3 regions of the Agrobacterium salinitolerans genome follow, and region 2 is predicted to be linked to each of the others. Evidence: riboswitches for the same ligand, from Rfam matches in the RefSeq annotation. Region 2 holds a riboswitch; each other region holds the start of a gene.
The links. Region 2 has a riboswitch for thiamine pyrophosphate ahead of thiB (thiamine ABC transporter substrate binding subunit). Riboswitches for the same ligand answer to the same signal wherever they lie in the genome.
Positions count from the first base shown of each region.

Region 1 (9,784 bases), 160 kb from region 2:
GCAGTATATTCTCGGTGAGATTGCTGAAGCCGAGTTGCCCCTACCCGTAACGGAGCCGAAAGCGCAGAATTTGCGGGGGATTAAGGAAGCCTATTACGAGGCAGGCGCACAGATCGCCCATTTCGCCGGCGAGCGTTTTTGATCGGCCTTCCAACGCACGACACGAACGTTCGGGCCGATGCTTCATTACGACGTTCGCCGTTATCGGATGCGCTCACCATCCCTCATCCCTATGCTTCTCACCAGGATTCAGCCAGCCCGCTAAGGGCTTTTTTCCACCCCGCGATATATCCTTGAAAATATAATGATTGCCCTATAGGCCTATCGATATATTCATAGGAATATTTTGAAACGGGGTAACACACCATGAGACTTTTGCGTCGCAGCTTTCTCAAAACCATTGCCGCAGCCACATCCTTCTGGATGGCGGCCTCACTCGCGGCCGTTCCGGCCCATGCAGCCGAAAAAGTCACGGTGTTTGCCGCCGCGAGCATGAAAAACGCCCTCGACGCCATCAATGCCGAATGGGCAAAGGAAAGCGGTAACGAAGCAACCGTTTCTTATGCAGCAAGCTCGGCGCTGGCCAAGCAGATCGAGCAGGGCGCGCCGGCGGATATCTTCATTTCCGCCGACCTTGCATGGATGGACTATATCGCCGAAAAGAAGCTGATCAACGCTGACAGCCGCTCCAATCTTCTCGGCAACCGCATCGTTCTCGTCGCTCCGGCTGACAAGGCAAAGCCGGTCGAGATCAAGCAGGGCTTCGATCTTGCTGCTCTGGTGGGCGACGGCCGTCTGGCCATGGGCGCAGTCGATTCCGTACCGGCGGGCAAATACGGCAAGGCCGCTCTGGAAAAACTCGGGGTCTGGTCCTCGGTCGAACAAAAGGTCGCCGGCGCGGAAAGCGTGCGTGCAGCGCTGCTGCTCGTCTCGCGCGGCGAAGCACCCTATGGCATCGTCTACCAGACCGATGCCGCCGCCGATCCGGGTGTGAAGATCGTCGGCGCCTTCCCGGAAGACAGCCATCCGCCGATCATCTACCCGGTCGCCATTCTTTCGGAAGCCAAGTCCCCGGCAGCAAAAGCCTATCTGGATTTCCTGAAATCGGCCAAGGCAACGCCCTTCTTCGAAAAGCAAGGCTTTACCGTTTTGAAATAAACTGCCTTTCGTGAGCCCAGCCTATTGGCCGCGAGAGATGACGATTGCAGGATATGGCATTGCCTTGGTGGACACTCAGCCCTGAAGAATGGACGGCAATCAGGCTCAGCCTGTGGGTGTCCTCCATCGCCATGCTCGCCAGCCTGCCTTTCGGCATTGCGGTTGCCGTGGCGCTGGCGCGCGGCCGCTTCTGGGGCAAATCGCTTCTTAACGGCATCGTCCACCTGCCGCTCATCCTGCCGCCCGTCGTCACCGGCTTTCTGCTACTCGTCCTGTTCGGCCGCCGGGGCGCAATCGGGCAATTTCTCGATAGCTGGTTCGGCATCGTCTTTTCCTTCCGCTGGACCGGGGCGGCGCTCGCCTGCGCCGTGATGGCCTTTCCGCTGATGGTGCGTTCCATCCGGCTCTCCATCGAAGCGGTGGACCGAAAGCTGGAGGAAGCGGCGGGCACATTGGGGGCAAGCCCGTTCTGGGTTTTCCTCACTGTCACGCTTCCTCTGACATTGCCTGGCATCATCGCCGGCATGATCCTGGCTTTCGCCAAGGCCATGGGCGAATTCGGCGCGACCATCACCTTCGTGTCCAATATTCCCGGCGAGACCCAGACTTTGTCCGCCGCCATCTATACCTTCACCCAGGTTCCGGGCGGCGATGCCGGTGCGTTGCGGCTAACCATTGTCTCCGTCGTGATTTCCATGCTCGCTTTGCTCGTCTCAGAGTTTCTGGCCCGCATCATCGGCAAACGGGTGAGCATGGAATGACGCTTTCGGTCACCACCCGCCATCGCCTCGGCTCCTTCGAACTCGATGCGTCATTCACCTCGCAAGGCGGCGTCACCGCGCTGTTTGGACGCTCCGGTTCCGGCAAGACCTCGATGATCCGCATCATCGCGGGCCTGCTGCGGCCGGATGAGGGACAGGTTTTGCTGGACGGCGAAGTGCTGGCCGATAGCGAAAAGCGACTGTTCGTGCCGGCCCATAAACGCCGTTTCGGTTATGTCTTTCAGGAGGCGCGGCTTTTCCCGCATCTCAGCGTGGCGCAAAATCTGCACTACGGTAGCTGGTTCACCGCAGACAAAACGAAGGTCGCGCAGGAAGACCATATCATCGACATGCTCGGCATCGGCCATCTCTTGCAGCGGCGTCCAAACAAACTCTCGGGCGGCGAAAAACAGCGCGTTGCCATCGGCCGCGCACTGCTTTCTTCCCCCAGACTGCTGCTGATGGACGAACCGCTCGCCTCGCTGGACGAGCAGCGGAAAGCCGAGATCATTCCTTATCTCGAACGGCTGCGCGACGAGACAAAAATCCCTGTTGTCTATGTCAGCCACTCTATTCAGGAGGTCGCCCGCCTCGCAGACCGCATCGTGGTGATGAAGGACGGCAAGGTGGAAGCGCAGGGAAAAGCAGCCGACGTGCTTTCCAGACCGGATTTCAGCACGCATCTCGAACGGCGTGAGGCAGGCAGCATTCTTTCCGGGCACATTGAAAGCTTTGATGAGCGGCACGGACTTGCCGCCGTGAGGCTAAAGACCATGCTGCTCCATGTTCCGGCCAAAAGGGGAACATCCGGCAGCCCGGCGCGCGTGCTTATACCGGCGCGTGACGTGATGCTGGCAACCGTAAAACCCGAAGGCTTGAGCGCCCTCAACATTCTCGAGGGTCGTGTCGCAACTGTCTCAGCCAGTGAAGACGGCATGGTCACGATTCAGGTGGATTGCGGCGGCGACATCATCCAGTCGCGCATCACCGATCTGTCACGCGAGAGGCTGCAGCTGGAACCCGGAAGACGAGTGCATGCGATCATAAAGTCGGCGGCTCTTGATCCCTATTGAGGGCCGCGGCGGGATTACGATTGGCCTCCAGCCAGTCGATATCGGCGCGCAAGGCCTCGTTCATCCGCTTTTCCATGCCGCGGTAACGCTCCAGAACCTCAGTGCCGAAAGCGGTCAGCGCCGCACCGCCGCCCTGTTTGCCGCCACGCTGCGATTCAATAACCGGTTGCCGGAACATATGGTTCAGCGCATCCACCAGCAGCCATGCGCGACGATAGGACATGTCCATCGCCCGCCCGGCGGCAGAGATGGAGCCGGTCTCGACAATCAGCTCCATCAATTCGATCTTGCCGTGCCCCAATCGCTCTCCGGGCGGAAAATCGATACGAAGAACAGGTTTCAGTGGAGCGAGGGCCTCACTCATCGTTCAAAGGCTCCGTCCATGAAGATCGCGATAGGCCTTTTGCGCTCCATCCACCGGCAAGGCCGTCGCCTCATAGACGCCACGCGCCACCGCGCGCGCCATCACGATGGTGGCAAGATGGCAAAGTTCGGCGAAATGAACGCCGCCCTCAAGCGGCTTTTCACCGGTCGCGGCCGCGAACATGGTGTCGCCGTCGCTTGGCAGATGGGCGGGCAGAACGGCGCGCGCCAAACCGTCATGCGCCATGATGGAAAGGCGATGCGCCTGCGCTTTGGTGAGCACGGCATCCGTCACCACCGCACCGATGGTCGTTGCCGTGAGATTGACCCCCTTGAGGCGCAGCGCGGTATGATCCCGCTCGAAACGATCGGGAAAACCGCAATCGCCATATTCACTCCGCACTTCAAACGGCGCGGACCAGAAATGGCGGCTCGTTCCAACCGTTGCGGAGCCGAGCGCATTGACGGCAACGATGGCCGCCACTTTGTAATCGCCGGAACTGACGGTGCTTGCGGAGCCGAGCCCGCCCTTGAAGGTGGCGGTCGTCGCACCCGTTCCAGCCCCGGCTGTTCCGAGTTCGAAGGGCGTCGCACGCGCCGCCTTGAAGGCCGCATATCCCATCTCGCGATAGGGTGAATGCAGACCCCAGCCCTTATCACCGCCATTCAGCAGATCCATCAGGATCGCCTGCGGCACGATGGGAACGCGGGTGGACCCCACCTGCAGGCCACGCCCGATTTCGCGCAGCCCGGCCTGAACGCCGCCCGCCGCATCCAGTCCGAAGGCAGAACCGCCCGACAGCACGAAGGCGTCCACCGTTTCCACCGTCATCGCGGGGTCGAGCAGGCCGGTATCGCGCCCGCCCGGCGCACCACCCAAAACAGAACCGGAAGCGATGACGGGCTTTTCGAAAACAATCGCCGTAACACCGGAGCCAAGGGCAAGATCGGTGACATTACCGACCGAAACGCCGCCTATGTCAGTCAGAAGATTTGTGAGTGCCGCCATGCCGTTTCCCTTTTCTCCCGGTATCCCGCCACCATCAGGCACTGTCAACGCAAAACGTGACGTGCCTGATGTCTACGACAAGCCGCGATCAGGAAAAGACAGCCGTTCCGATCACCGGCGTCGAGGGAACGGCCATGTCCCTCGGCTCCAGCGGCCCGGAGAGATATGCCTGATGGCCGGCTTCTATGGCGCGAGCGAAAGCCTCCGCCATGCCGACCGGATCACCCGCGCCCGCAACCGCCGTGTTGAGCAGAACGGCATCGTAACCAAGCTCCATCACCGTGACCGCATGGGACGGGCGGCCGATACCGGCATCGACAATCATCGGCACATCCGAAAAACGCGCCCGCATGGATTTCAGCGCCGTTAGATTGAGCGGTCCCATGGCGCTGCCGATCGGCGCGCACCAGGGCATCAGTACCCTGCAACCCGCCTCCAGCAGCTTTTCGGCGACGACCAGATCGTCCGTCGTATAAGGAAAGACCTCGAAACCATCGTCGCAGAGGATTTTCGCCGCCTCGACAAGTGCGAAGACATCGGGCTGCAACGTATCGTGATGGCCGATAACCTCCAGCTTGATCCAGTTAGTGCGGAACACATCGCGGGCCATCTTTGCCGTCAGCACCGCTTCCTTGACCGTGTGGCAGCCGGCGGTATTGGGCAGAATGTGGCGATCCAGCTCGCGGATAAGCTCGAAAAACTGACCGCCCTTCTTGCCGCCCGCCGTTTCCCGGCGCAGCGAAATTGTCAGAATATCTGTGTTGCTCGCCCGCACGGCGTCGGCAAGCACGGCAGGAGACGGATAGCGCGCTGTGCCGAGCAGGAGACGGGATGAGACCTCGCGGCCATAGAGCGTCAGCATGGTTTCAGCCTCCCTGCATCGGCGAGAGGATTTCGATACGGTCAAAGGCCTTCAACCTATAATCGGCGCGCTCTTCCGAATGCACCAGGTCACCGTTCACCGCCGTCGCCAGCCACTCACCCTCGTATTCGAGGCTGGCAAGCAGGCCGGCCAGCGTCTCGGCGGCGAGATCAAGCTCGTCGCCATTCACCAGAAGTTTCATGATCCCGTTCCTTTTGAGAGAGAGTTTGGCAAACGACTTCAGCCGCCTTCCGCGCCATCGCCGGCGACAGCAGAAAGCCGTGCCGGTGCGCGCCGTTGATGAAAATGGTCCGGCCATCCTGCGTGACATCAGGCAGATTGTCAGGATAGGCGGGGCGCACGCCGGTGCCCGTCTCGATGATTTCCGCCTCCGCGAAAGCCGGATGCACGGCATAGGCGGCATTCAGGAATTCCATCATTGAGCGGGCGGAAATGGCGCCCGCATCTTCCGTCTCGATCATCGTTGCGCCCACCATGAAACGACCCGGCTCGCGCGGCACGATGTAAAGCGGAATGCGCGGATGCAGCAGCCGGACAGGACGAGACAGGGAAACCTCCGGCGTGGCGAGATAGAGCATTTCTCCCCGCACACCGCGAAGATCGGAAATCCCGCCGATTGCCGCAGAGCCAGTGCAATCCACCACGCGGTCGAACGGCTCTTCATCCAACGGGATACCCATATGGAACCGTACACCCATGGTGCAGAGCCGCTCATGCAGCGATTTCAGTGCAAGACGCGGATCGAGGTGCCCCTCGCCCGGGAAATAAAGCCCGGAACGAAATCGCCCGGCAAGATCAGGCTCCAGCGCGGCGATTTCGCCCTCATCCACCCAGCGATAGCCAGCGGTCCGCGATGCGAAACGCGAAAGCTCCACCTTGTCGCGGGCTGGCGCAACGACCAGCGTACCGTGCCGCACGACAAGGCCGGGTGTCGCGTCATCCCACCAGTCGAGCGCCGCCTGACCGAGCGTCAGAACCGCCGCTTCAGCGCTTTCACGCTCGCACCAGGGCGCCAACATGCCGCCCGCATACCAGGATGCACCGCGAGAAGGTTCGGCATTGCGCTCGCAGACCTCGACAGTAACGCCGGTCCGCACCAGTTCGAAGGCCGCCGTCAAACCGGCGACCCCCGTTCCCTTGACCAGAACGCGCATGCTATTCGGCATCCGCAGGGGTCGCGAGCGGCATGTAAAGCTCACCGCCTTCCTTGAAGCGTGCGGCCATGGCCTCCAGCCCCTCCTTCTGCGCCTCGGCGCGGATATCGTGGGAAATCCGCATCGAGCAGAATTTCGGCCCGCACATGGAGCAGAAATGCGCGACCTTGTGCGCTTCCTTTGGCAACGTCTCGTCATGGAAGGAGCGCGCCGTATCCGGGTCCAGCGACAGGTTGAACTGGTCCTCCCAACGGAACTCGAACCGCGCGCGCGACAGCGCATCGTCCCGCACCTGTGCTGCCGGATGCCCCTTGGCGAGATCGGCGGCGTGGGCAGCGATCTTGTAGGTGATGACGCCGACCTTCACGTCGTTACGGTCAGGCAGGCCGAGATGTTCCTTGGGCGTGACGTAGCAGAGCATCGCCGTTCCGAACCAGCCGATCATCGCAGCACCGATGCCCGACGTGATGTGATCGTAACCGGGCGCAATATCGGTGGTGAGCGGCCCGAGCGTATAAAAGGGCGCCTCGCCGCAGGTCTTCAACTGCTTGTCCATGTTTTCCTTGATCTTGTGCATCGGCACATGGCCGGGGCCTTCGATCATCACCTGGCAATCCTTCGCCCAGGCGATCTGCGTCAACTCGCCGAGCGTCTCCAGCTCGGCAAACTGAGCCGCGTCATTGGCATCGGCAATCGACCCGGGACGCAGGCCATCACCAAGCGAGAAGGAGACGTCATAGGCGCGGCAAATGTCGCAAATCTCGTCGAAATGCTCATAAAGGAAACTTTCCTTGTGGTGATGCAGACACCACTTGGCCATGATCGAGCCGCCGCGCGAAACGATGCCGGTGACGCGGTTGACGGTGAGCGGGATGTAATGCAGCCGCACGCCGGCATGGATGGTGAAATAATCCACGCCCTGTTCCGCCTGCTCGATCAGCGTGTCGCGGAACACTTCCCAGCTCAGATCTTCGGCAATGCCGTTGACCTTCTCAAGCGCCTGATAAAGCGGCACCGTGCCGATCGGCACCGGCGAGTTGCGGATGATCCATTCGCGGATATTGTGGATGTTGCGGCCGGTCGACAGGTCCATGACGGTATCCGCACCCCAGCGGATGGCCCAAACCATCTTCTCCACCTCTTCAGCCATGGAGGAGGTGACGGCGGAATTGCCGATATTGGCGTTGATCTTGACGAGAAAATTGCGGCCGATGATCATCGGCTCAAGTTCCGGGTGGTTGATATTGGCCGGAATGATGGCGCGGCCCGACGCCACTTCCTGACGCACGAATTCCGCCGTGACATAATCAGGAATATGCGCGCCAAAGCTTTCGCCGTCACGCGCGAGCTTTTCTTTCACGGCCTCGCGCCCGAGATTTTCGCGGATGGCGATGAATTCCATTTCCGGCGTGATAATGCCCGCCCTGGCATAGGCAAGTTGCGTCACCGCCTTGCCCGCCGTCGCTTTCAGCGGCTGGTGACGCACACCGAATTCAGGCGTCAGGCGCTCGCCTGTGGCAAAGCCGTTATCCTCCGGCTTGACGTGTCGCCCCTCATAAGCCTCGACATCACCGCGGGCCACGATCCAGTCTTGACGCAGGCGCGGCAGACCCTTTTCAATCAAAACGGCATGGGCAGGATCGGTATAGGGGCCGGAAGAATCATAGACCGTCACCGGCGGTTCGCCGGCTGTGGGATGAACGGCGATCTCGCGCATCGGCACGCGGATATGGGGATGTAGAATGCCGGCTTTGTGGATTTTCTTGGAGGCGGCATGCGGCCCGGTGGTGACCGTAAGCGGGATAGTCTTGGCAGCGATATTCATCTTGAGGCTCCAAAGTTTGACAGTGGAGACCCAGTTCGAGCCGGAATGATGGAAAATACCGAATTGCCGAAACGCAACGTCATGCGCCCGCCCGACATCAGGTCTTTGCACCGTCCCTACGCCAGTATGAACTGGATCAGGTTCAACGGGTCACTGCGCATGAAAGCAGAATCTCAGCCCCTTGACGGGACACCCCTGGTGAATGGTCCCAGCAAAAAACACCGCCCGGCATTTGTCAAGGCCGACGATCCGTACTTGGCAAAGGTGCGGGAATGTCGCATGCTGCCGTTAGTTGTAATTAACCTAACGGTTTAGGCGAATATTATCGTTTGCGGCATAACGATAAGCACAAACCTACCTAATGTTGATTTCATTGGAGATACGTCGGAATGAATGCGACTATTCGTGAAATACTGGCAAAATTCGGCCAGCTTCCAACCCCCGTCGATACGATTGCAGACGAAGCCGATCTTTATGCAGCGGGCCTTTCTTCCTTTGCGTCGGTACAATTGATGCTCGGCATCGAAGAGGCATTCGACATCGAATTCCCCGACAATCTCCTGAACCGCAAATCCTTTGCGAGCATCAGGGCGATTGAAGACACCGTTAAGCTCATTCTGGATGGTAAAGAGGCAGCCTGATGAACGTCACCGTAGCGCCGCAGGATGAAACGCTGTCCGCGCGCGCGGGCCGTGTCGCGGCAATTGCCGCCAGACATGCGGATGCGGTAGATGTCACCGGCCGCTTTCCGCAGGAAGCTGTTGATGCGCTGCGACAGGAACGTCTGCTCGGCATTCAGGTCCCCTCTTCGCTGGGCGGCGAAAGCGCTTCCTTACAGGAAATCGCCGATATCTGCGCCCGGCTCGGGCAGGCATGTTCGGCAACCGCGATGATTTTCGCCATGCACCACATCAAGCTGTCAAGCCTTGTGGAACATGGCGTCGAGAGCAACTGGCATCCGGGCTTCATGCGTCGCGTTGCCAACGAACAGCTCCTGCTCGGCTCCGCCACCACGGAAGGCGGCATCGGCGGCAATCTGCGCAACTCCATCTGTGCGATCGAAGTCGAAGGCGATAGCTGCCGGCTGGAAAAGGATGCCACCGTCATTTCCTATGGCAGCAATGCCGATGCGATCCTCATCACCTCGCGCGCTCACAAGGATGCCGCGCCCGCCGACCAGGTGATGACCGTCTTCCTGAAAAATCAGTACACGCTCGAAAAGACCCATGTCTGGGATACGCTCGGCATGCGTGGCACCTGTTCGGACGGCTTCCTGTTCCGCGGCGAAGCGCCGGCGGCGCAGATATTCCCGAAACCCTTTGCCGAAATCGCCGCACAATCCATGCTTGCAAGCTCGCATCTCCTGTGGAGCGCCGTCTGGTATGGCATCGCCTCGGACGCCGTGCTGCGCGCCCAGTCTTTCGTCAGAGCCGCGGCGCGCAAATCGCCGGGCACCGCTCCTCCCGGCGCAATCCGCCTTGCTGAAGTTTCCACCAAGCTGCAGGTCGTGAAATCCAACATCATCGCCGGCATCAAGGCTTACGAGGACACCAAGAGC
Region 1 covers NZ_JAPZLN010000001.1:1,435,935-1,445,718, forward strand. Annotated here, with positions in the region: gene O9X91_RS06935 (NAD(P)/FAD-dependent oxidoreductase) at 1-142, shown strand, start outside; gene modA (molybdate ABC transporter substrate-binding protein) at 367-1,158, shown strand; gene modB (molybdate ABC transporter permease subunit) at 1,212-1,919, shown strand; gene modC (molybdenum ABC transporter ATP-binding protein) at 1,916-2,992, shown strand; gene O9X91_RS06955 (winged helix-turn-helix domain-containing protein) at 2,961-3,356, opposite strand; gene O9X91_RS06960 (P1 family peptidase) at 3,360-4,364, opposite strand; gene O9X91_RS06965 (thiazole synthase) at 4,453-5,226, opposite strand; gene thiS (sulfur carrier protein ThiS) at 5,231-5,428, opposite strand; gene thiO (glycine oxidase ThiO) at 5,397-6,401, opposite strand; gene thiC (phosphomethylpyrimidine synthase ThiC) at 6,403-8,226, opposite strand; TPP riboswitch at 8,322-8,433, opposite strand; gene O9X91_RS06985 (acyl carrier protein) at 8,616-8,867, shown strand; gene O9X91_RS06990 (acyl-CoA dehydrogenase family protein) at 8,867-9,784, shown strand, end outside.
Region 1: linked by a shared signal. The riboswitch ahead of thiC (phosphomethylpyrimidine synthase ThiC) and the one ahead of thiB (thiamine ABC transporter substrate binding subunit) in region 2 are both predicted to bind thiamine pyrophosphate.

Region 2 (9,784 bases):
AAAAGAAGGTGACGATACCCGCGATCACCGCCGGAATACCGGTCGCGAGAAACACCCATTCCCATCCGGCATAGCCGAGGAAACCATCCAGATCGAGCAGCATGCCGCCGAGCGGCGCGCCGATGGCATTGGCAAGCGCGCTGAAAATCATGAACAGGCCGATCATACGGCCGCGATAATCGCGCGGGAACCAGAGCGTCATCAGGAACAATACACCCGGGAAGAAGCCCGCCTCGCAGAGTCCGAGCAGGAAGCGCAGGATGTAGAACATCGTGGCGTTCTGCGTGTAGGCAAGGGCGATGGTGACGGCGCCCCAGGAAACCAGAATGCGGGCAAACCATTTGCTGGCGCCGAAACGGTTGAGGAACAAGTTGCTCGGCACTTCGAAGATGAAGTAACCGATGAAGAACAGCGAAGCGCCAAGGCCGTAAGCATATTCGCTAAGGCTCAGCGCATCGACCATCTGCAGCTTTGCGAAGCTGACATTCTGGCGGTCGATATAGGCAATGAGATAGAGAAGGCCAAGAAACGGCATCAGCCGCCAGGTGATCTTCGAGATAAGGGCTTTTTCGGATACCATATGCTTTCCCTCCCTTCGATTTCTCGTCGAAACGCAAATGATAAGGGAACCCATCTATATGTGCGCCGCAAAATAGGCAAGTTGCATTGCATCATAACCATTGAAGATCCGTTGCAAGACAAGACTGTTGAGGCCATTCAGCAATGATGCAGCGCACATGGAAAATGCCAAGCCGTGGCGTTCCGTGCTCTGCGCATTCATGTTGCCGTTAAACCGGCGATCTGCTATGAAGGCTGCCATGGGATCTAAATTCGGATGTCTCGCGCAGAATGTTTATGTGCTGCAGGACCACAAGCGTCTGCCGGCACGGTTTTTTGCGCGTGTTTCCGGGGCGCTCACCAGCCGACTTAGGCTCGCCTGACAGCACCGCTGTCCACGCCATTCTGAACCCTGGTTACACTTTTCCATGACAAGGCATAGAGCCATGAGCGCACCCCGCACCTTATATGACAAGATCTGGGACGACCACGTCGTCAATCGCGACCCAGACGGAACCTGTCTTCTCTACATCGACCGTCACCTCGTCCATGAGGTGACGAGCCCGCAGGCCTTCGAAGGCCTGCGCATGGCCGGTCGCCCCGTGCATTCGCCTGCCCGCACGCTGGCCGTTGTGGATCACAACGTTCCGACCACGGCCGACAGGCTGGAAGGCATCAAGAACGAGGAAAGCCGCATTCAGGTGGAAGCGCTTGCGCAGAACGCCAAGGATTTCGGCGTCGAATATTATTCCGAGCGCGACAAGCGCCAGGGCATTGTCCATATCGTCGGCCCCGAACAAGGTTTCACCCTGCCCGGCATGACGATCGTCTGCGGCGACAGCCACACCTCGACCCACGGCGCCTTTGGCGCACTGGCGCATGGCATCGGCACCTCGGAAGTGGAGCATGTTCTGGCGACGCAGACGCTGATCCAGAAGAAAGCCAAGAACATGCTGGTGCGTGTCGACGGTAAAGTTCCTGATGGCGTTACCGCCAAGGACATCATCCTCGCCATTATCGGGGAGATCGGCACGGCGGGTGGCACCGGCCACGTGATCGAATTTGCCGGCGAGGCGATCCGCTCGCTCTCCATGGAAGGCCGCATGACGGTCTGTAACATGACCATTGAGGGCGGCGCGCGTGCGGGTCTTATCGCACCGGATGAAACCACCTTTGATTACATCAAGGACAAGCCGCGCTCGCCGAAGGGTGAAACGCTGGAACAGGCCATCGCCTATTGGAAAACGCTGAAATCCGACGAAGGCGCCCATTACGACAAGGTCGTGGTGCTGGATGCGGCCAACCTGCCGCCCATCGTCTCCTGGGGTTCGTCTCCGGAAGATGTGACCTCCGTTGAAGGCATTGTTCCCAATCCCGATGACATCGAGGAAGAAAACAAGCGCGCCTCCAAGTGGCGTGCGCTTGAGTATATGGGCCTGAAGCCCGGCACGCGCATCACCGATATCGCCATCGACCGCGTCTTCATCGGCTCCTGCACCAATGGCCGCATCGAGGATTTGCGCGCGGCGGCGAAGATCGTTGACGGCCGTAAAGTCGCTCCCACCGTTTCGGCCATGATCGTGCCGGGCTCCGGTCTCGTGAAGGAACAGGCGGAACAGGAAGGTCTGGACAAGATTTTCCTCGAAGCCGGTTTCGAATGGCGCGAACCGGGCTGCTCCATGTGCCTTGCCATGAATGATGACCGCCTGAAACCCGGCGAACGCTGCGCCTCCACCTCGAACCGCAATTTCGAGGGCCGTCAGGGCTATAAGAGCCGCACTCACCTTGTCTCGCCAGCTATGGCGGCAGCGGCGGCGATCGCCGGTCATTTCGTCGACGTGCGTGAGTGGCAATGATTGCCGCATGATGGCTTGAACAGCAAACCCCGGAGCGATCCGGGGTTTTTGTTTATTCGGAAATAATCTTCACACGCTGGCCGGGCTGCAGCGTCGCCGTGGCGCTCATGGCATTGATCATGCGGAACATGTCGAGCTTCCGGTCGGTTCCCATCATCCGCGCCGCCATCGTCGCCACGGTTTCACCGGGCTTCACAGTCACCACCCGCACCCTCAGCGGCTTCAGCGAGGCAATTTCCTGCGGCGTCATCTTGCGGAAGCTGGTGCGCAATATGTTGGCGATAGAATCGAGCTGGGTATTGCCCTTCGGCACGGCCGTCAGGAAACGGAATATCTGCTGGCCGACACGAATGACGGTCACGTCAAAGTCCCATTTATCCGCACTTGCCCGGGCTGTCGCAGCCTCCAGACCGTTGATCTTCGTTTCCTTGACGGTTTCCGGCAACAGGCCGGCAACCCAGCCGCTGGTCAGATAATTGGCAAGGCTCGTCTGTTTCGGATCGGCGACGCCGTCGAAACGGATCGCCATATCGCCCGGTCCCGTCGCCAGAACGGCCTCGACCTTGTTGTCGATGACGAAACCTTCCGGCACATCGAAACGAATGCCAAGCGTTCCGTGCAGGAATGTCTGGCCGCGGACATAACCCTCCTGCGGGCTGTCGCCATAAAGCAGGCCGTCTATGCCATCCAGAAACCAGTCGCGACCACGATCCCCGACCTGGCCGTCCTGGCCGAAGGCGCGTGCATGACGCCGCGCAAGCTCGATGCGCTGCGGCGTGTTGGGGTGGCTGGAAAGAAAGTCGAGGCTCTGGTCGTTTTCAGGGTCGGCCGAGGAGAAGCGCGCATAGGCCGCCATGGAATCCAGAAAACGCGGCGAGGCAAAGGGGTCGTAACCGGCCTCGCCCAGCATGCGCACGCCGATCACATCCGCCTGCAATTCCTGCTGGCGCGAAAAGGCCGCGAGCCGCAGCTTGCCGCGCGCAAGCGCCTGCTTGCCAGCAAGATCGCTCGACAGCACTTCGGCAACCACGCGGCTGGCAATCACCTCCGCCTCTTCGCGGCGCTGGCGTTCGATGCCGTGATTGGCGGTGACATGGCCCATTTCATGCGAAAGCACGGCGGCCACTTCCGAAGCATCGTTGGCAAGCGCTAGCAGTCCGCGCGTCACGTAAAGATATCCGCCCGGCAGCGCAAAGGCGTTGATGGCCGGCGAGTTAAGGATAGTGATGCGGTAGGACTGTTGCGGGTTTTCCGAAACAGCCGTCAGAGCACCGGCGATGCGGGCGACAAGCCGCTCCGTCTTAGCGTCACGATATTCGCCGCCATAACTTGCCACGATGCGCGGATGTTCCCGTGCACCCATCTGGGCGCGCGGATCATTCTTCTGCACTTGTTCGACCGTTTGCGGATTATCCGACGGCCGCAAGGTGGACTGGTATGCCGGGCTGAAGAGAGACTGACACGACGACAGGAACACGGCAGACGCCGTCAGCACGGAACAGGCGACAACCATCCTGCCCGAACGGCGAAGGCCTGAACGGGAGAAGAGCCTCCCCTCTGCGGTCATGCTATTTCTCATTCTCTATGCCTGCCCCTAACGTTCCTGATCATCCGTTAATTGCAGACCAGAATAACAGATTCGCCCCAACGGGCGATGAATGCCGAAACGGTAAAAACGATCCATCAAGTCCGGATTATTCCTGAAGAACGCAATAATTCCCATCTTTTCTCGGGCAACAACTTGAAACTGGCAAGTGCAAATTAGCGCCATTGAAGTCATCTAAATCGATTGCCAGCGGCACACGTCGAAAATAAGGCGATCACCCGTTCAGAAAACTGTCCACCGCCTTCACATTTTGTGTGGCGAAGAAATCTGCGGTAGAGCCGACATAGACAACCCGGCCGCGATCAAGAAAAACCACCTGCTGCGCCAGCTTCTTTATGTCGTCAGGATGGTGGGTGACAATAATCACCGTGTTTTTTGTTTCTCCATGCAAGTCGAGAAGCAGGGAGGCCATACCTGCCCGCAGTCCCGGATCGAGTGCGGCAAATGGCTCGTCGAGCAGCATGACCGGTTTTTTTCTGACCAGCGCGCGCGCCAGCGCCGCCCTCTGCCTTTCTCCGCCGGAAAGCGTGCCCGGCAAACGTTTGTCGAAACCCGCAAGACCGACGCGGACGAGGGCCATCTCAATCCGTTCCCGGTCTTCCACACGTAATTTCAGCCCGGGGCTGACACCGAGAGCGACATTGGTGAAGATATCGAGATGGGCGAAAAGATTATTATCCTGGAAGATCGATGAGACCGGTCTCTCCGAAGGATCGAGCGCCGCCATGTCCTGCCCACCGATCATCACGCGGCCGGAATCCGGCACCTCGAAACCGGCGACGAGGTTGAGAAGCGTCGACTTGCCCGAACCGGACGCGCCAACGACAGCGGTTATCCGGCTCTGCGGGAATGTGCAATCGAGGTCGAAATCCTGCGTTCCAAGCCGCAGCCTGACCTTGTTGAGTTCAACGGCAAAATCCTCGCCGGTCATATGCTCGCCCTTGCTGATGGGGATTGCCGCGCAACACCGCCTGCGGCAAGCAGCAGGCAGACGATACCGAGAAGGAAGGCATAACCGGCGGCGTCATTGGTACGATAGCTGCCCATGCTGCTGTAAACCAGCCATGGCAGGGTGACGAAACTTTCCGACCCGAACAGGGCAACCGCACCTAAATCGCCGAGAGACAGGGCCATGGCGAAGGAAAACGCCATGGCCAGCGGCCGCCACAGAACCGGAAGATCGGCGAACCGCAGCCGCGTCAAGCCCTGAAGCCCGAGACTGGCGGAAAGCCGGCCGGTGCGCAAAAAATGACTGGTGAAAGCCGGTTCCAGCACCCGCATGGCAAGCGGCAAAGCCATCAGCATATTGATGAGCGCCACGAGGACCGGCGCATAGAAGCTGACATCGCCGAAAACCCGCAATAACAGGAACCACCCGCTTCCCAATACGACAGGCGGCACCAAAAGCACCAGCGAAGACCCCGCCCCCAGCATGGCGGAGAGGAAGCGCAGGGGTTGCCCCGCCTGCCGTCTGGAGCCTATCGCCTGTCGCGCGCCGATGATCGCCATGCAGCAGAGCACAACAAGAGCTGCGGACAGTGCGGCAATTGCAAGACTGGCCACCGCCGCGCGCAGGAAAATCGGCGCGGACAGAAGGCGCGGCAGATCGGCCCTCAAACCCGAAACAGCGATGGCAGCAAGCGGCAGCCCGATCAGCAGAACAGCGAACACGATTGCCACGCCATCCCAAAGACGGGCGCCGACGCCTTTTCCATCGAAACGGCGAAGGGAACGGCCAAGCGAGGGAATCTCCGCTTCGGGCGACGGCAAAAAGGCAAGAAGGCCGAGCAGAATTGCGGTGAGGGCAATCTGCAAAACCGAAAGCGCAATCGCCCGCTGCGGATCGAAATCGAACCGCAGCGCCTGATAGATCGCCACCTCCAGCGTCGTTGCCGCCGGCCCGCCGCCCAAAAGAAGAACGAGCGTGAAGCTGGTGGCGCACAGCATGAAGACAAGCCCGGCAATACCGGGGATGAGACGCGCGACCGCCGGCCATTCGATAAAACGGAAAATCGAAACCGGACCCATACCGAGGCTCGCCGCCATGCGCCAATATTCGCCCGGAATACGCTCCAGCCCGGCCAGCATCAGCCGCACCGAAAGCGGCAGATTGAAAAACACATGGGCAATAAGAATGCCGGAAAGACCGTAAATGCTGAACGGCTCATCCGCCCCGGCAAAAACAAGGGCCGAATTCAAAACGCCCTGCCTGCCCCAGATGGTGATGATACCGAAAGCGCCGACGATCACAGGCAGACCCATCGGCACCGCCATCAGTCTGACGATCCAGATTCTTCCTGGAAACTCGCGCCGACGGCAAAGCGCCAGTGCCACCGGCAGGCCGAGAAAAAGGGAAAGAAGGGTGGAGAGCGTTGCCTGATAAAGCGTGAAACGCAGGATGCGCAGCGTATAGGCATCCATGATGCCGGCAGCGGGCGCGCCGGCATCAAAAGACAGGAGAGCCGCAACCGCGAGCGCCATGAACAGGAAAACGGCAGCAAAAGCCGCCGTTCCGAAAATGATCGACCGTCGGTAATCGCGACGCGGCATCATGCGCGGGTGTGCCCCTTCCTCAATTCATGCTCATGGCGGCAAGCCATTCATCGATCCATGCCTTGCGGTTCCTCGCTACCTCTTCCGGATCCATCAGGAAAGTCTTCTGCGGCACCACGAGTTTGGAAAACGCCTCCGGCAAAGGCTTAGAGGTCGCCGCGACCGGCATCATCCAGTTGTTTTCCGGAATGGCATCCTGAAAACCGGATGTTAGCGTGAAAGCGAGGAACTGCTTTGCCAGTTCCTTGCGCGGCGCGTTTTTGAGGAGACCGGAAACCTCGATCTGGATGTAATGTCCTTCGGAAAAGGCGGCGGCCTGATAACGATCCGTTTTTTCAGCGACCATGTGATAGGCGGGCGAGGTGGTGTAGGAGAGCACCATCGGCACCTCACCCTTGGTGAAGAGGCCATAGGATTCCGACCAGCCCGGCGTGACGGTGAGAATGCGCTTCCTGAACTTTTCCCAAGCCTCCGGGGCCTTGTCGCCGTAAACCGATTTCACCCATAGCAGCAGGCCGAGCCCCGGCGTGGAGGTGCGCGGATCCTGAATGACGATTTTCTGCGAGGGGTCGCCTTCCACGAGGTCTTTCAGGCTCGTCGGCGGGCTTTTCACCGTCTGCGTATCATAGATGACAGCGAAATGACCGTAATCATAGGGAATGAAAACATCGTCCGTATAACCGCCCGGCACTTTGGCCGCCGATGCATCGATGCCGCTGACATCGAACAGACCGGTCTGTTTTGCTTCCGCGACAAGATTGGTGTCGAGACCGACGACGACATCCGCCTTGGACCCCGCCCCTTCAAGCTTCAGACGATTGAGCAGCGCCACGCCATCGGCCACGCCGACGAAATTGACCGTGCAATTACAAACCTTCTCGAAGGCCTCCTTCACCTTGGGGCCGGGACCCCATTCGGAAACGAAACTCTCATAGGTGTAGACGGTTAGTTCCTGTCTATCCTGTGCAATGGCAAGACCGGGCAGAAACAGCGAGGCGGCAACGAGGGAATTCAGGAAAAGACGACGGTGCACGGGTATCTCCTCAAAAAACGATAGGGAAATAGCCGTCTGCGTTAAAGCCGTCTAATCCCTCCGCCGGTATGAACCGGATCAGGTTCTTCGGGTTGGCAAGCCTCTCAGCCTTTTACACCAAAGCGCAAAAGACACCCCGTTAGATCAAGATGATGGTGTAATCCCGCCGTCCCTGATTGGCAAGATGGCCGAGGTCAGCCCTGTTCCGTCATATGCACCAGTTCCCAGACATGTCCGTCGGGGTCCTGAAAGCTGCCGGCATACATGAAGCCATGATCCTGCACGGGCTTCCAGCTGCCACCGCCGGAGGCGAGCGCCGTGGCGATCATCCGGTCGATTTCCTCCCTGCTTCCGGCGGAAAGACAGGTCAGAACCTCGGTGGTTCGCGTCGCATCGGCAATGTCGCCGTTGATGAAATCGCGGAAACGTCCCTCCTGCAGAAGCATCACGAAGATATTCTCTTCCACGATCATGCAGAGTGTGTGGTCATCTGAATATTCCGGGTTGAAGCTGAAACCGAGAGCAGTAAAGAAGTTTCTTGACGTCTCGATGTTCTTGACCGGCAGATTGACAAAAATCATGCGCATTTTTCAACTCCTCCAAGCGAACGCCGGCATAGAACGGCAATTCTGCTTTTCTGTCAAAGGCCGAAGGAGGACCGGCAAAGGAAGGACTGATGCCTTCAGCCCTCCAGTTCCTCGCGAAGCATCTCCAGTTCCAGCCATTCTTCTTCCATGACTTCCAGCTTGTCGCGCAGCTTCGACATTTCCTGCGCCAGCGTGTTGAAAGCCTCCGGATCTTTTGTGAAAAGTTCCGGATCGGCCATGCGCTGCTCGCGTTTTGCGATTTCGCTTTGCGCCTTCTCCATCTCCTTAGGCAGATTTTCGAGCGCGAATTTCTGCTTGAAGGAAAGCTTGCCCTTCGCCTTTACAGGCTCCTGTGAAGCCGAGGCGGAAGATGCCGCTTTCGCCTTTTCCTGCTTCTCAGCCTTGCGCTTCTCGTCCGACGCCCCCTTGCGCTGCGCCATCATGTCCGAATAGCCACCGGCATATTCGATCCAGCGCCCGTCAGGCTGGTCGGGATTAACAGGGGCGATGGTGGAGGTAACGGTACGGTCAAGAAAATCGCGGTCGTGGCTGACGAGAATGACCGTGCCGGAGAAGCCGGCGACGATTTCCTGCAACAGATCGAGTGTTTCGATATCGAGATCGTTGGTCGGCTCGTCGAGGATCAGAAGATTGGTCGGCCGTGCCAGAATGCGCGCCAGAATAAGGCGCGCGCGCTCGCCACCGGACAGGTTGCGGATCGGCGTGCGGGCCTGTTCCGGCTGGAACAGAAAGTCCTTCATATAGCCCGTCACATGCTTCAATTCGCCGCTAACCAGCAGATTTTCGCCGCGGCCATCGGTCAGATAATGCGCGAGCGTATCGTTGGGATTGAGATCCTCGCGCTTCTGGTCGAGCGTCGCAATCTCCAGATTGGTGCCAAGCTTCACCGTGCCGCTATCGGGCTCCAGCTGGCCGGTGAGCATCTTCAGAAGCGTGGTTTTACCGGCGCCGTTCGGGCCGACGAAGCCGATGCAATCGCCGCGATGGACGCGCAGCGAAAAGGGCGCGACGATCACGCGCTCGCCGTAAGCCTTGGTGATGGCCTCGGCCTCGATGACCAGTTTGCCGGATTCACGCCCTTCGGTAACGGTCGCCTGCACCGTGCCCTGCGGCCCCTTGTGGCCGCGATATTCCGCACGCATCGCCTGAAGCTCGCCGACACGGCGCATGTTGCGCTTGCGCCTTGCGGTCACGCCATAACGCATCCAGTGTTCTTCGCGCTCAATGGCCTTGCCGAGCTTGTGCTGCTCCAGCTCTTCCTCTTCCAGAACCTTGTCGCGCCATTCCTCGAAATGGGCAAAGCCACGATTGAGACGGCGGGACTGGCCACGATCGAGCCACACGGTCGAGGTCGAGACCTTCTCCAGAAAGCGCCGGTCGTGCGAGATCAGCACCAGCGCACTGCGCGTCTGCTGCAGCTCGCTTTCAAGCCATTCGATGGTGGGAAGATCGAGATGGTTGGTCGGCTCGTCCAGCATCAAAATATCCGGCTCAGGCGCCATGACGCGGGCAAGTGCCGCACGGCGCGCCTCGCCGCCTGAGAGGCTCTCCGGATTTTCCTGTCCGGTAA
Region 2 covers NZ_JAPZLN010000001.1:1,595,230-1,605,013, forward strand. Annotated here, with positions in the region: gene O9X91_RS07665 (MFS transporter) at 1-580, opposite strand, end outside; gene O9X91_RS07670 (hypothetical protein) at 635-820, opposite strand; gene leuC (3-isopropylmalate dehydratase large subunit) at 1,005-2,414, shown strand; gene O9X91_RS07680 (M48 family metalloprotease) at 2,467-3,981, opposite strand; gene O9X91_RS07685 (thiamine ABC transporter ATP-binding protein) at 4,235-4,951, opposite strand; gene thiP (thiamine/thiamine pyrophosphate ABC transporter permease ThiP) at 4,948-6,573, opposite strand; gene thiB (thiamine ABC transporter substrate binding subunit) at 6,593-7,606, opposite strand; TPP riboswitch at 7,645-7,755, opposite strand; gene O9X91_RS07700 (VOC family protein) at 7,801-8,193, opposite strand; gene O9X91_RS07705 (ABC-F family ATP-binding cassette domain-containing protein) at 8,289-9,784, opposite strand, start outside.

Region 3 (9,784 bases), on a different contig from region 2:
CGGCGGTTGGGAATTCGGCGTTTCGGCCTATTCCAAGCAGCAGGACGAAGCCAAGAAGCTGGTGGAATATCTTTCCGGTCAGGATGTGTCGAAGTTCATGGCGATCAACGCAGCGCTTCTGCCCACCTATGCCGCCCACTACAAGGATGCGGACGTAACCAAGACGATCCCGTGGTTCGCGGACGCCCTGCCCGTCGTTGAAACGGCAAAGGCCCGTCCGGTTACCCCGCGTTACAACGAGGTCAGCGAGACGATCCGCACCACCGTCAATGGCGTTCTTGCCGGCGTGATGACACCGGAGGATGGTGCAAAGCAGATGGAAAGCCGTCTGCGGCGCGTTCTGCGCTAAACTTCAGGCCGGAAGGCGGCATGCTTGCCATGCCCTTTCCGGCCGTTTCGACGGACAGGAATAAAGCCGCCTGAAGGGCGCGATAAACGGGCCGGATAAGAACCGGTCCGATCGGGAGACGACGACGTGAATCCAGTTGCGGGAGTGGCAGACGTGACAATGCCGGAAAGAACCATGGTCCGGGTGGACGAAAAGCAGCTGCCGCGCTGGCTCGACCTCGGCGACCGGTCGCTGGCCGTGCTTCTCCTGGCGCCGGCGGCGATCCTGCTGTCGCTCATCATCGTCTATCCGGTGGCGCGGCTCGTCTATACCTCCTTTTTCAGCCTTTCGCTGACATCAGGGCTGCCGGCGGAATTTATCGGCTTTGAAAATTATACCGCCATGTTCGATGATCCGATTTTCTGGGAAACGACCTGGAATACGGTTCTGATCACGCTGATCACCGTACCGGGCGCGCTGTTCATGGGCCTTGGTCTCGCACTGCTTGCCAACCTGCCTTTTTCCATGCAGTGGCCGATGCGGCTTTCCCTTCTCATTCCCTGGGCGCTGCCGCTATCCTTTGCAGGTCTCATCTTCGCGTGGTTCTTCCATTATGAATATGGCGTGGTCAATGACGTGCTGAACCGGTTGGGCTTCGAAGGCATCATCTGGTTCAACTCGCCGAACTGGGCCTTTGCGGCCATCTGCCTGACGATCATCTGGAAAACTTCGTCGTTCATGGCGCTGATGATCCTCGCCGGCCTGCAGACCATTCCGCGCTCGCTCTATGAAGCGGCTGATGTGGATGGCGCCGGCAAAATCCGTCAGTTCTTCGAAATCACTCTGCCGCTTTTGAAGCCGTCGATCGTCGTCGCGCTCATCTTCCGCACGATCACGGCGCTGCAGACCTTTGATATTCCTTACATGATGACCGGCGGCGGTCCCGGCACATCCACCACCACGCTTGCGATGTATATTCACCAGAACACCGTCTCCTTCCTCGATCTCGGTTACGGTTCTGCGCTTGCTGTCATGATGTTTGCGCTTTCCATGTGCGTTACCGCCGTTTACCTCCGCATTATCAGGACGAAGGACTGATCCCATGAGCACCGTTGCCACCTCCTCCGGTCTGTCCTCCTTCTTCTCCGGCAAGCCGCTGCGTTTCATCGCCGCCTCCATTCTTCTGGTGAACGGCCTCTTCCCCGCGATCTGGATCCTCTTCACATCGCTGAAGACCGAAGCGGAATTGACCGCGAAACCCATTACCTGGTTTCCGCATGCGCCGACGCTCGCCAATTACATGCAGGCCTTTTCCGACCAGCCGCTGCACCTCTTCCTGTTCAACAGCTTCATGGTGGCACTGCTTTCCACCGCGCTCACCATCCTGATTTCAGTGCTGGCCGCTTATGCCTTGGCGCGGTTGAACCTCAAATACCGGGCGCTGATCCTGTCGCTCATCATCGCCGTTTCCACCTTCCCACTGGTGACGCTGCTGGTACCGCTGTTCGAAATCATGCGGGCGCTGAACCTGCTCAACAGCTGGACGGCACTGATCCTGCCCTACTCGGTCCTTTCTCTTCCGGTCTGCACGCTAATGCTCGTCTCTTTCTTCGAAAGCATTCCGCGCGATCTCGAAAACGCCGCCATGATCGATGGCTGCACCCGCATCGGCGCGCTGTTCAAGGTCGTCGTGCCACTCTGCGCGCCGGGCGTTTTCACCGCCGGCATCCTTGCCTTCGTCAATGCCTGGGATGAGTTCCTGCTGGCACTCTCGTTCAACTCGAACCCAGCGCTCCGCACGCTTCCCGTCGGCATCCAGCTGTATCAGGGTGAATTCGCCTTCCCCTGGCCGGTCATTTCGGCAGCGCTGGTGGTCGGCATCGTGCCTGTCGCGATCCTGATCGTTATCTTCCAGGAACGGGTCGTCTCGGGTCTCACCGCCGGTGGTCTCAAGGGCTAAAAGGTTAAGTCATGCATTTCGAAACGACCAAAGACGGCTTCACGCTCGCGATCGGCAACCGCACAATCCTTTCCCATTCGCCCGATAAACCGGCCTTCTTCGCCGGTTTCGGCAAGGAACGAATGGACATGTATCGTGGCAATTTCGATATCGAAGACTATGTCATCGAGAGAACGGCCCTGCGCCATGCCGAGGTGAGTGGCGACAGCGTCACGCTCTCATCCGCGCCAGGACAGGCGCCACGCCTTCGCCTGACGCTCGATGGCAACGCGATCAGCCTGACGGCGCTGGACGAGACGATCAATCGCCTCTGGCTGCGTATCGTCGCGGAGGCGGACGAGCATGTCTGGGGCGGCGGCGAGCAGATGTCCTATTTCGACATGCGCGGCCGGCGCTTCCCGCTCTGGACCTCCGAGCCCGGGGTCGGCCGCGATAAGACCACCGAAATCACTTTCAAGTCCGATGTCAGCGGCAAGGCGGGTGGCGATTATTACAATACCAACTACCCGCAGCCGACTTACCTGTCGTCGCACAAATACGCCCTGCACGTGGAGACAAGCGCCTATTCGGTCTTCGATTTCCGCAACGGCGATTTCCACGAGATCGAAATCTGGGCCACCCCCGAAAAGATCGAATTCTTCGCCGGCGATCATTTCACCGATATCGTGTCTGCGCTTTCACTGCGGTTCGGCCGCCAGCCGGAATTGCCGGAATGGATTTATGGCGGTGCGATCATAGGGTTAAAGGACGGCGTCAACTCCTTCACCAGACTGGAGAAAATCCGGGCGGCCGGAACGAAGGTATCTGGCCTGTGGTGCGAGGACTGGGTGGGTCTGCGCCAGACATCCTTCGGCGCCCGTCTGTTCTGGGACTGGCAGGCGAATGAGACCCGCTACCCGCATCTGCGCCAGAAGATTGCGGAGCTTGCCGATCAGGGCATTCGTTTCCTCGGTTACGTGAACCCCTATCTCTGCGTCGACGGCCCGCTTTTCCCGGTCGCCGAAAAAGCCGGCTATTTCGCAACCGACGCCGATGGCAAAACGGCGCTGGTGGATTTCGGCGAGTTCGATTGCGGCGTAGTCGATTTCACCAATCCGGCCGCCGCCGACTGGTTCGCCGAAGAGATCATCGGCAAAAACATGCTCGATTTCGGCCTCTCCGGCTGGATGGCCGATTTCGGCGAATATCTGCCGATCGACATCACGTTGTCCAACGGCGTCGATGCCAAGCTGATGCACAATGCCTGGCCAACGCTCTGGGCCGAGGTCAACGCGAAGGGCGTCGAAAATCGGGGCAAGACCGGTGAAGCACTGTTCTTCATGCGGGCCGGCTTCACCGGTGTGCAGGCCCATTGCCCGCTGATCTGGGGCGGCGACCAGTCGGTAGACTTCTCCCGTCACGACGGCCTTGTCACCGTCATCTGCGGCGCGCTCTCCTCCGGCCTCATGGGCAATGCCTATCACCATTCCGACATTGGCGGTTACACCAGCCTGTTCGGCAATGTCCGCACAGCGGAACTCATCATGCGCTGGACGGAGATGGCCGCCTTCACGCCGGTCATGCGCACCCACGAGGGCAACCGGCCGCGCGACAATCTCCAGATCGATCAGGATGAAACGGTTCTTTCCCATTTCGCCCGCATGACATCCATCTATGTCGCGCTGGCCCCCTATCTGAAATCGCTCTCCGCGGAAGCGGCAAGAACAGGCCTGCCGGTGCAACGTCCGCTCTTCTTGCATTACGAAAATGATCGCCAGACCTTTGCGATTCAGGACTGCTATCTTTACGGGCCGGACATACTTGTCGCACCTGTGTGGAAAGCGGGTGAAACGCAACGCTCGCTCTATCTTCCGGGCGACGGTGAATGGGTACACCTGTGGAGCGGTGCGCATTATCCCGGCGGACACAACGTCACCGTGGCGGCGCCGCTCGGCGAACCAGCGGTGTTCTATCGTGCAGATAGCAGCCATCGTCCGCTGTTTGAGCAGCTTCGCACAATCAACTGAACGATAGCCGAGGTCGTCCCTGTCATCACCCCGTCAGACGGGGTGATGTTATGGCCTTCTTGAAAAGCGCGGTCATCGCATCGCTGATGCCCTGCGACGGGCTAACTTCGAAGAACAGGCCCGGAGAAGCGCAGGACTGCATGCGCGTGCCGATTTCCGGCTGAAACGGCTTGATCCAGCTATTGTACCAGTCATTGGTCGGCAGCGGCAGGTAGGTGGTGTAGAGCACGGCGATGCGAAAACCCTTTTCTTTCAGCTTCGTGCAATATTTGACGTCGATCGGTTCCTGACAGCGGCCGCTCGTCGTTTTTTTGGTGCAGGTCGATGGCTTATAGCTATCGCCGACACCATCGGTCACGAAGAAGACGATCTTTTCCGGGCTCGCCGAACTCGCGCCCGTGCCGGAGGTGCCGATCTTGTCCCCGATCTGGGTCAGTGCCCGGTCGAAATCCGTCTGCTGGTCGTTGTTGAATCCCTGCTTGGGGATAGACATGAGATCAACTTCAGCGGCTTTCTTCTTCGCCGTCGCCAGATCCGACGTGAGCGGTACGACCTCAAGCAGCTTCGTATCTTCGGCTTTCTCTCCAAAGGAATAGACTGCCATGCGATATTGATTGCTGCTTTTGCGCATGGACTTCGCCGTGTCCATAAGGCTCGCTGTTGCCTTTGCGACCACATTGATGCGCGTCGTCACGCCGAGACTTTTCGCCTTATAATAATAGCTGTTCGTATCCACGACACCGTCTTTCACGATGTGACAGGCGAAAGCACATTTGTCGCTCGTATTCGCGACCATGGTGGCAACGTCGGTTGGCGTGGCGCCGACGCCCATTGAGGGGGTGTTATCAAGAAGCACATAGAAGTCGCTGAATGTTTCCGTCTCGTATTTGGCGGTCGCCTTGCCCGAAACGGTAATGAGATCCTCCCCGAGTATCCGTGAAAGCGTCGTGTCAATGGAAGCCTTGAAGCTGACCGAGGATTCGATCGCGTTACCGTGCTTGGTCACCGACACATCCAGAGACAGAAGCTTGTAATCGGGATTGGACCGCTCATTGCTTTCAAAGAATGCGGAGGCGTCATCAGCGCCGAGCGAAATGACGCCATCGCCCGACATTTCCTTCGCCTTTTGAACACTCGACGATGTATCGGCAACCACCGCAAGGGCTGCGGCATCCGCTGCCATCTGCAGATCGGATTTTACGGCCATGCTGTGAGTCACATCCAGCGCAACGCCGGCCGTACCGATGAGCGGCACCAAAAGCAAAGCAGTTAGAATTCCGAAATTTCCTGATCTATCCTGCCAGATATTTTTCAAATCTGCCCCCATAGCGCTTTTGGAGACAGAACTTAGAAAAAGAATGTTGAAGGGCAGTTTCAAAGGATAACTAATTTTCGATAAATCTAATTTCCTAAATAACTAAATACCGATCCAACCAGCCTTCCGCTATGCTGGTCATCAGTTGGTCAGGCGTGGCGAGCTGATCGCCTTTTTAAAAAGCGCCGACATGGCCTCGCTGATGCCCTGCGAAGGACTGACCTCGAAGAACAGGCCAGGGGAGGCGCAGGCTTGCATGCGCGGGCCGATTTCCGTTTCGAATGGTGCGATCCAATTCTTGTAGTGAGGATTATCAGGAAGCGGCAGATACGTCGTGTAAAGCACGGCGATACGGAATCCTTGTTTCTTGAGGTTGTCGCACAGCTTGGTGTCTATGGGTTCCTGGCAGCGTCCATTCCAAATCTTTTTCTTGGTACATGCGGCCTTTGCAGCATCGGCCACGCCATCCGACACGAAGAACAGGATTTTTTCAGGTGTAGCGGAACTCGCGCCATTCCCCGATGTTCCCATCTTCGGTATGATTCTCGTCAGTGCACGGTCGAAATTCGTATGCTGGTCGCTTTTGTAATGATGGTCTGGAACTGACATCAACTCAATTTCTTTGACCTTTTTTTTGGCCCCCTGCAAATCCGAGGTGCGCGAGACAATTTCCGGAAGGTCTTTGTTAAAAAAGGCATCCTCTGCTGTCTTTCCAAAAGTATAGACCGCAATGCGATACTGGTCGGGTCTTTTGCGAGTGTCCTCGGCAGTATCCATTAAGCTTGCGGTTGCCTTTGCGACCACGTCAATGCGCGTCGTCGCGTTTATGTAACCTCGGGCCTTCGGATCCTTGTTTCTGAGCCGGAAATAGCTGCTGTTGGGATTGGAAGACCCGTCTGGCAATGAGAGATGGCAGGCGAACTCACAACCGAGGGCAACTTTCATCGTTGCCACATCGGCGGGCGTTGCGCCGACACCCATGGAAGGCGAGTTATCGAGCAGCAGATAGAAATCGGTATAGGTTTCCGTCTCATATTTGGCAGTTGCACTGCCGGAGACAGTCAGGAAATCCTTTCCCAGTACTCTGGAGAGCGTTGTATTAAGCGAAGCCTTAAAACTCACTGACGATTCGATCACGGTGCCATTCTTCTTCACCTGTACATCGAGCGCCAATAGGCGATATTCCGGGTTCCCTCGCTGATTGCTGTGAAAAAAAGCCTCAGCCTCTTCCTTTCCGACCGAAATGACGCCGTTGCTGGCCATTCGCCGTGCAGCCTCGGCACTGGCTGAACTTTCCGCAACCACGGCCAGAGCCGCAGAGTCCGCTGCCATCTGAAGATCGGATTTCACGCTCATGGCCCGAACGACATCCAGCGCAACGCCGGCAGATCCGACGATCAGTATGATCAACAGAGCACTAAGAATTGCAAAGTTTCCAGACTTGTCCCGCCAGATGTTTTTCAAGCTCATCTCCGAATTATCAGAATTCGGATGAGGTTTATTTGAGTGCCGTTGCGATATAGTTTATCGATATAACTAATTTACAATAAATTCGGTATTACTAATAACTATATTTAAGTAATATATATACGACCCATGATCTGTCAGCGGAGGCCGTTGACATTTTTAGATCATGTCCTACAAAACAATCTCTTCCGAGGGGAGCACCAGACGGTGCTGAGATGGCGTTGAGCCGGACCCTTGAACCTGATCCGGGTCATGCCGGCGTAGGAACGGAATTGTCGCGCCCAAGGGGCGCCGCCCTTTCTCCTTCTTCGCTTTGCCTGATCTCCGAGATTGCCACATCTGGAGACGAGTGACGATGCTGAAACCTTCCACCCTTCGCACACGGTGCGTCTGCGTCTGAGGTCCGGCTCATGCGTGCCACCCATGCACTGATCGGAGTCGGTCTTCTGCTGGTTTTCTGGCAGGCGGGAACGTGGCTGTTTTCACCGCCCCGCTATATCCTGCCATCGCCCGCCGATGTCGCTGGTGCGTTCTGGCGTCAGCCGGGCTTTCTGTTCGGGCAGGCACTGGTAACGCTCGGCGAAATGGCCCTCGGGCTTGTGGCGGGCGTCGCCGGCGGCATTGTCGTCGCCTTCACCATTGCCGCCATCCCGCGCCTCGGCCGTCTCGTCTGGCCCATGGTTCTGGTGTTGCAAGCCTTTCCGGTCTTCGTGCTCGCCCCCATCCTCGTCCTCTGGTTCGGTTTCGGCATGGCTTCGAAAGTGGTCATGACGGCTATCATCATATTCTTCCCCGTCGCCTCCGCTTTCACGGATGGCCTTAACCGCACCGATCGCGCCGTCCTCGACGCCGCCTCGCTGACTGAGGCGAGCCACTGGCAGATCCTTACCCGGTTGCGTGCGCCGCTGGCGTTGCCCTCGCTGATTTCAGGCCTCAGGGTCGCCGCGCCGCTTGCCCCGCTCGGCGCCGTCATCGGCGAATGGGTGGGCGCATCGGCCGGGCTCGGGTTTGTGATGATCCAGTCCAATGCCCGCATGCAGACCGACAGCATGTTCGCCGCCATGACCATTCTGGCCGTCATGGCGGTGCTGCTGCGGCTTGTCGTCGACTTATCGACAGTCCATCTGGCTCCCTGGGCCAAGGAAACAGAACACACCATTCCTTTCAGATACTTGCGGAGACTTTCGGCACCATGAAACGAACTCTTCTTTCCCTCGTCGTCGCAGCGGCAAGCGTACTAGCACCCATGCAATCTGAGGCGGCCGACAAGCTCACCGTATTGCTCGAATGGTTCGTGAACCCGGATCATGCGCCGATGGTGATCGCCAGGGAACGCGGCCTGTTTGCCGATGCCGGGCTGGAGGTGGAACTGGTTCCGCCCGCAGACCCCTCCGCCGTGCCGCGCCTCGTCTCGGCAAGGCAGGCCGATATCGGCGTGCATTACCAGCCGAACCTCTATCTCGATCACGACGCCGGCCTGCCGCTCGTGCGTTTCGGTACGCTGGTCGAAACCCCGCTCAACACTGTCACCGTTTTGGCCGATGGTCCGATCAAGAGCCTGAAGGACCTGAAAGGCAAGAAGGTCGGCTTTTCCGTTTCCGGCTTCGAAGACGCCATGCTGAAGCGCATGCTGGAAAAGGACGGGCTGACGAAGGACGATGTCGAACTCGTCAACGTCAACTTCTCGCTTTCGCCGTCGCTGATCGCCGGCAAGGTGGATGCCACGCTGGGTGGCTTCCGCAATTTCGAGCTGACGCAGATGAAGCTAGAGGGACATGAAGGCCGCTCCTTCTTCCCGGAGGAACATGGCGTGCCGGCCTATGACGAGCTGATCTTCGTCACCCATCGCGATCTTGTAAAAGACGGCCGCCTGCCGCGTTTCCTCTCCGCGGTGGAACAGGCAGCGATCTTCATCACCAACCACCCGCAGGAAGCCTGGCAGCTTTTCATCAAGGCCTATCCTAACCTTGATGACGCGCTGAACAAGCAGGCCTTCTTCGATACGCTGCCGCGCTTCGCCAAGCGTCCCTCCGCACTCGACCGCGCGCGTTACGCCCGTTTCGGGGCTTTCATGCAGGAGATGCAGCTGATCAAGCAGGCGCCGGCGGCGGACGACATTGCCGTGGAACTGCAACAGCCATGACCAGGACTTATCCAACAGCAACAAAGGCCGCCGACATACTGGAGCGCGTGCGCAACACGCGCCCGCGCGTGCATTGCCTGATGAACACCGTGGTGCAGAAATTCACCGCAGACGGCATCACCGTCGTCGGCGGCATTCCTTCCATGACCACCTCGCTCGAGGAAATCGAGAGTTTCGTGGCCAAGGCAGATGCGCTGACTGTCAATCTCGGCACGCTGGATGCAGAACGGCGCAAGGTCATCCGGCTGGCGATCGAGATCGCCAATGCATCCGGCAAGCCGTGGATCGTCGACCCCGTGCATTGCGACTACTCACCGACGCGGCTGGAGTTCGCGCGCGAACTCATCGCACTTTCCCCGACTATCGTGCGCGGTAATCACGCCGAAATGAGCCTGATCGGCGATGTGTCTGATGTGGTGAGGATCGAGACCGGGCCTGTGGATCACCTCGGCGACACAACCCGCAGCGTCAGGATCGTCAACGGCCATCCGTGGATGGCGAAGGTGACGGGAACGGGCTGCCTTTCGGGCGGCGTCATCGCCGCCTTCATGGCGGTGGAAAAGGA
Region 3 covers NZ_JAPZLN010000002.1:415,148-424,931, reverse strand. Annotated here, with positions in the region: gene O9X91_RS10715 (ABC transporter substrate-binding protein) at 1-349, shown strand, start outside; gene O9X91_RS10710 (carbohydrate ABC transporter permease) at 524-1,426, shown strand; gene O9X91_RS10705 (carbohydrate ABC transporter permease) at 1,431-2,288, shown strand; gene O9X91_RS10700 (alpha-glucosidase) at 2,300-4,294, shown strand; gene O9X91_RS10695 (pilus assembly protein TadG-related protein) at 4,320-5,609, opposite strand; gene O9X91_RS10690 (VWA domain-containing protein) at 5,751-7,073, opposite strand; TPP riboswitch at 7,258-7,360, shown strand; gene O9X91_RS10685 (ABC transporter permease) at 7,487-8,272, shown strand; gene O9X91_RS10680 (ABC transporter substrate-binding protein) at 8,269-9,219, shown strand; gene O9X91_RS10675 (hydroxyethylthiazole kinase) at 9,216-9,784, shown strand, end outside.
Region 3: linked by a shared signal. The riboswitch ahead of O9X91_RS10685 (ABC transporter permease) and the one ahead of thiB (thiamine ABC transporter substrate binding subunit) in region 2 are both predicted to bind thiamine pyrophosphate.